3 regions of the Parabacteroides sp. B2-S-102 genome follow, and region 2 is predicted to be linked to each of the others. Evidence: riboswitches for the same ligand, from Rfam matches in the RefSeq annotation. Region 2 holds a riboswitch; each other region holds the start of a gene.
The links. A riboswitch is a leader RNA that binds a small molecule or an ion and turns the genes downstream of it on or off. The one in region 2 is predicted to bind cobalamin.
Positions count from the first base shown of each region.

Region 1: another riboswitch for cobalamin. It lies ahead of NBH07_RS15580 (putative transporter); the one in region 2 lies ahead of NBH07_RS20915 (Ig-like domain-containing protein).
Region 3: another riboswitch for cobalamin. It lies ahead of accC (acetyl-CoA carboxylase biotin carboxylase subunit); the one in region 2 lies ahead of NBH07_RS20915 (Ig-like domain-containing protein).

Region 1 is NZ_JAMOKM010000013.1:37,166-39,375, reverse strand. It holds gene NBH07_RS15580 (putative transporter) at 1-767, opposite strand, end outside; cobalamin riboswitch at 1,068-1,268, opposite strand; gene NBH07_RS15575 (acyl-CoA carboxylase subunit beta) at 1,426-2,210, opposite strand, start outside.
Region 2 is NZ_JAMOKM010000027.1:45,440-47,649, forward strand. It holds gene fldA (flavodoxin FldA) at 26-535, opposite strand; cobalamin riboswitch at 707-909, shown strand; gene NBH07_RS20915 (Ig-like domain-containing protein) at 1,117-2,210, shown strand, end outside.
Region 3 is NZ_JAMOKM010000013.1:33,141-35,350, reverse strand. It holds gene accC (acetyl-CoA carboxylase biotin carboxylase subunit) at 1-974, opposite strand, end outside; cobalamin riboswitch at 1,061-1,261, opposite strand; gene NBH07_RS15560 (sugar O-acetyltransferase) at 1,751-2,210, shown strand, end outside.

The DNA of each region.
Region 1 (2,210 bases), on a different contig from region 2:
TTCCCCGCCACGATCTCTATCCGATTCGTATCGTTACGTAAAATACGGGAAATAACAAATTCACGGTGTTCCAACAATTTAGATAGCTCACTTACGCTACGACCAAAAATCGCCGGATTCTTCACCACCAAAGAGATAGGTACAGCCTCTCCTCCCGATTCCGTATCCGTCTCTTCTTCCAATTGTTCCGTCTCCTTCGCAAAAGAGATACGGAAAACATAACGGATAAAAATCATCGACAAGATAATGCCGATCACACCTAACGGATAGGCAACCGCATATCCTAAAGCGATCGTTTCATCCGAGATCCCCGTCATATCTGAATAAGCCTGTTGAGCAGCGCCCAATCCCGGTGTATTCGTCACTGCTCCGGATAAGATACCTACCATTGTCGGTATAGGAATGCCTGTAATATAATGTATAATCAAGGCAGTAATCACCCCTAGAAAAACAATACCGCAAGCAAGCATATTCAACGTGATCCCTCCCTTTCGAAACGAAGAGAAAAATCCGGGGCCTACTTGCATACCTACCGAGTAAACAAATAAGATCAAACCAAACTCTCTAAAAAAATGAACGACCGACGGATTCGCCGTAAAACCGAAATGCCCGAGAAAGATCCCGACAAACAGTACCATGGTAATCCCTAAAGAGATACCGAATAGCTTCAGTTTACCAAGCTGGATCCCCAGAGCGATCACAACGGATAACAAAAGGATAGAATGCCCTACCCCTTCTCCCCATAACAATTCATTAATCCATTCCATATCTATTCATGTATATATTAATTTAAGATAAAAAAGTACCTCTGGCGAATCACTTCGGCAGAGATACACATATTGAACATTTAGTATCCCAGTTTAATCTGGCATCCATTCTAACAACATTTACTAATATATTTTCTATTTCTTATGCTGATAATTTAGACAAACTTTCCTCTTCCGGCAAAAGGGTTACCGGCCATTCAAATGTCGCACGACAGTGCGAACAGATCCTTTTCATACGTCTTTGTTCCTTTTAAGATATTGCTTATCTTTTCGTACTGCTTTCCTAATCCCTCGAGCAAAAACAGCCTTTAATGAATGGCAGGTCTTCTGACTGACTCCCATCTTGAAGCCTTCCCGGTCGCTAGAACCAGTGGCGATAGTGTTGTTTCAAGATGTTCTTCGGAGCTTCACAGCAGCGGGACTGTCCGGGATTTACACCCGATTCCCTTTTAATCCACATACCCGAATGGTATATGCGGAACCGATTCGGGAACAAAGATAGCATGTTTTCCGTATATATCATATCTTTTCGCTTTTTTGTTTACTTTTATTATCCAAATAAAAAAATCCCGGGACAAAACAATTGAACCGGGATCTTTTAACCTCTAAGCTATCCTCCCGACAGGAAGAGGCTTTGATTTTCCTTAAATAATAATTACTACAAGGGAATATTTCCATGTTTTTTAGGAGGATTACTCTGGCTCTTATTTTTCGCCATTTCCAACGCCTGAATCAATTTAAAACGTGTGTCTCTAGGTTGTATGACTTCATCTATAAATCCTTGCTCGGCTGCCCGGTAAGGATTTGAGAATTTCTCGGTGTATTCACGAATTGCTTGTTTCTTCTCCTCATCGTTGGCTTTCCGGTATAATATATTCACGGCACCTTCAGCCCCCATCACCGCAATCTCAGCCATCGGATATGCCAAGTTTATATCGGCACCGGTAGGCTTACTTGCCATTACGATATAGGCTCCCCCGTAAGCCTTCCGGGTAATCAACGTGATTTTGGGAACCGTGGCCTCCGCATAAGCGTAGACAATTTTTGCCCCGTGGCGTATAATTCCCGCATGTTCTTGCGTACAGCCCGGCAAGAAGCCCGGCACATCCTCGAACGTGATCAATGGAATATTGAAGCAATCGCAGAAGCGAATGAAACGTGCGGCCTTATCAGAAGCATCGATATCCAAGACTCCCGCTAAAAAGGCAGGTTGGTTCCCTACGATACCTATGGTACGGCCTCCCAAACGAGCGAATCCCACTACAATATTGCGAGCGAAATGAGGCATAACCTCGAAAAAGTAATGATTATCCACTATCGGCTCTATAATATCCTTGATGTCATAAGGGACATTAGGATCTTCCGGAATCACATGCTGCAACGACTCTTCTACCCGACGCACATCGTCAGCACAAGCTATAACTGGAGCGTCTTCCATATTAT
Region 2 (2,210 bases):
CAGTTATGTATGTAAAAGTGTGCGTCTATTCAATTCCTTCTTTCCTTATAGATGCCAACCACTGGTCGATCCGCCCTTCTGTTTGATCGTCTTCATTCATTTCATCCAGAGGAAGTCCGACGAACATACCGTTTATGCAGGCGGTGGAACTGTCAAATGAATATCCCGAGGCATCTACAGCGCCGATGAACTTGCAACCTGTATTTCGCAGGTCGGAATAGATCGTACCGATGGCGTCACAGAAAGTGTCGCTAAAAGAGGCTGAGTCTCCGCAACCGAATAATGCGACGGTTTTCTCACTTAAGTCCAGCTTTTTCAGCTTCCCTAGATAACTATCCCAATCATCTTGCAAATCTCCGGCGCCCCAAGTGGAACAGCCCAATAACAAGATTTCATAAGGCGCTACATCAGCGGGAGAAGCGTTAGATACGTCATGAATATCTTTGTCTTCCACACCCAGCTTCTCTGCGATACGTTTCGCGATCCCTTCCGTCGTTCCTGTAGACGAGCCGTAGAATATTCCTATAGTCTTCATTTCTATTTGTTTTTATAGTTTAATAACGAAGACAAATATCCGATATCTTATTAGTCTCGGCAATACCTACAAATATGTATTTTGAGGGTTGCGAATACCCACGAATGGCCAGCGATGGTTGAGGGAATAAAGGTTTTGATAAAATTGTGTATATTTTGAATTGTTTTTTTATAAATTTGCCATCGTATTGGTTCGCCTACCCTATTCAGGTACGGCGATTAAAAGGGAATCAGGTGAGAAACCTGGACAGTCCCGCTGCTGTAAGCTCCAAAAAAGCTTTAGACATCAACTCATTGCCACTGTTTCCGGAAGGAACGGGAAGGAAGTTCTAAAGTGGAGTAAGTCAGAAGACCTGCCAATGCCGGATAACCGCCGCAATTTTACGCTACCGGGGTTTAGCGTATGATTCAAATATGGAATACAGAGAACATTGCTCTAAAGAGGTAATTTTGATAGGGTAAGTTATGCCGTAGTTTGTGGGGAACTATGGGTAATTTATTTTGTGTTAACCTGTTAAAGCCATGTCTTTTTATATCATTCAGTGTATTTGTTTTTTGGAGTTTTACATTAATATTATGCTTATGAGAAAGTTTTTATCTTTTTTCTTTGTAATGGCTTTTTACGTAGTTGGAGCCTATGCGCAAGTATTGGTCCAAGGTCAACCGCATCCTTCCGCAAGGAATATCTCAACAAAGCAGGAGTCTCAGTTAAGAGCTGATGCCAGTTTTACTTTCGATGACATCCAATATTGGGTTGGTAACGGTAGCAATAAAGCCGCTTTAGTGATTGAATGGCATGATGGGAATCGCCCGGATGCCATGGTTTGGGGATATCGCTGGGATGGCGAGGCAACCGGACATGATATGATCGTGGCGATTGCTCAAGCAGATCCTCGATTGGTATTGCTCACCCAATACACTGGCTGGATGGGATATACGATCGATGGAATCGGGTATGGTGAAAGTAGACTTAATATTTCTTATGATCTAGAGGGAGCGAAGTCTGAGCCTAAAAATGCGTTTAAATTTGAACCTCCTATCACAAATCCGCTGTTGGGGCAAACTTCTCATCCAGAGCATCCGGCAGAGGATGTTGCGGCCGCCATTCGGCAAGGGGTTCAAACAGGAGTTATTTATCACCCGATAAATGCGGAAAGATATGGATATCCATCTTATGACTATGACTATTGGAGTTGTAGCAATGGCATTCATTGGCAAGCCGGTTGGTATTATGGCTATTGGAGTTATTTTGTGAGAAGTAGCCAAACCTCTAATTTTAGCTATTCTGGTTTAGGTGCGACAAGCCGTGTATTGACGGATGGTTGTTGGGATGCGTGGAGCTGGAATGGAAATATGAATACATCAGAAGGAACTCAGCCCGGGGATGTCTTTGTCGCTGCGACAATACCCTCTGGAGGTGGAGGGGATGAACCCGAGATCCCGGTGATACACGTAACATCCATTTCTCTCAATAAGTCTTCTTTGCGTTTACAAGCAGGAGCAAACGCAACCCTTGTAGCTAGTATCTCTCCTGTAAACGCTGATAATAAGCAGGTTATTTGGAGTAGTTCCGATACAGGCATAGCAACCGTAGAAAATGGGGTCGTAACAGGTGTCAAGCCCGGTGTGGTGAAAATAACAGCCCAATCGGTAGATGGCGGATATACCGCTGTTTG
Region 3 (2,210 bases), on a different contig from region 2:
TGACGAAGATGCAAAACCTCATTATTGGCGATACGGATTTGTTCCTTTACCAAATCCACCCCTACCACTTCTTCCGTGATAGGATGCTCTACTTGTAGCCGGGTATTCATTTCCAAAAAATAAAAATGGCGGTCCTTATCTACAAGGAACTCTATCGTTCCCGCTCCGGAATAATGAACCGCTTTAGCCGCAGCCACAGCCTTTTCCCCCATTTCTTTACGTAAGTCCGCTGTTAGGAATGGAGACGGGCTTTCCTCTACTATTTTCTGGTTACGACGTTGAACCGAACATTCCCGGTCAAATAGATGAATGACATTACCATGGTTATCTCCCAATATCTGGAATTCTATATGATGCGGCTCCTCTACGAATTTCTCTATATATACCGTATCATCACCAAATGAGGACAACGATTCTGAACGAGCCGTATGATAAGCCTCGACAACCTCGCCCTTCTCATGTATCAGGCGCATCCCTTTTCCTCCACCTCCCATAGAAGCTTTCAGCATAACAGGGAAACCAATTTCTTCGCAAACCCGAAGCGCTTCTTCCGCACTTTGCAACGGTTGCTCCGTACCAGGAACCACAGGAACCTCTGCGGCGATCATGCGTTTGCGTGCGGCGATCTTATCTCCCATCGCTTCCATCGTCTCCGCTGACGGACCGATAAATATCAATCCTTCTTGCTTACAACGGCGTGCGAAGTCCGCGTTCTCCGACAAGAAACCATAACCGGGATGTATCGCATCGGCATGGTGCCGTTTCGCCGCAGCGATCAGATTGTCTATATTCAAATAACTTTCCTTGGAAGCCGCCGGGCCTATCAAGGCTGCCTCATCCGCATACATTACATGCCGAGCGGTACGATCGGTCTCCGAATATACGGCAACAGTGCGAATCCCCATCTCCTTACATGAGCGCATCACACGGATAGCGATCTCACCTCGATTCGCAACAAGCACTTTACGGATCATGTCGCCACGAGGACATAAATTCTCCATAAATCATTAACTATTGATTCTTATTCTTTTCGTACTGCTTTCCTAATCCCTCGAGCAAAAACAGCCTTTAATGAATGGCAGGTCTTCTGACTGACTCCCATCTTGAGGCCTTCCCGGTCGCTAGAACCAGTGGCGATAGTGTTGTTTCAAGATGTTCTTCGGAGCTTCACAGCAGCGGGACTGTCCGGGATTCACACCCGATTCCCTTTTAATCCACATACCCGAATGGTATATGCGGAACCGATTCGGGGGCAAAGATAGTATTTTTTATTTAACTATCCACTTCAGCCAGGCCGGAATATACGGAATACACGGATCCCAAGTAAAATTCCGTACAATAAGCTCACAAGAGAAGCTTATGCATAAAGCATTAAAAATCAACATTAAAAAAACAGGATAATCTTTCTGCGAAAACACATACATGTTTTTGAAAAAAGTCGTACGTGTTTTCTGGAAAGGTCGTACGTGTTTTCCTGAATCCTTCCACCGAAAACAATAGCGCATGCTAAAATTTACAAGAAGCTCCACTTAAATGAGATGTTAAATGAAAAAGCCTTACTTTTTGTAGAGTCAACAGGCAAGTACAGTTTTTATACATTTCGTTTGTTCGTGTTCTCAGCTATTTTGTGTAACTTTGCGTATGCTTGAAGGCATATCAATTTGAAGCTGCCTATTCTTGCTTGCGTTACCTTGTCGTAATAATTGGCTCAAATAAAGAATAAGACTCTACAATGAGATGAATTGAACACATGAAAACTGAATATCAAAAATGTATGGATGAGGAGCCTTTCGACGGCTCATCGCCCGAAATAACGGAAATGACTGTCCGTAACAAAAGGCTACTACACCAACTCAGAGAAACGGATTATGCCGACAATGAGGCAAAGCAGCGCATCTATCGGCAGATGTTCGGAAGTATCGGCAAGGATGTTTACATCGACATAGACTTCCGATGCGAGTATGGGAAAAACATCTATTTCGGGAACAAGGTGATCGTGAACATGAACTGCACGTTCCTCGATAATAACAATATCATTATCGGTAACAACGTGATGATAGCCCCCGATGTAAAAATATATACCGCTACTCATTCCGTTCACCTTGCGGAAAGGATGCCGGAAAGGACATGTCCCGGAGCGTCCATCTGCGACACAATTGCCCGACCCGTCCTTATAGAAGATGGTGTATGGATAGGAGGCGGCTCTACAA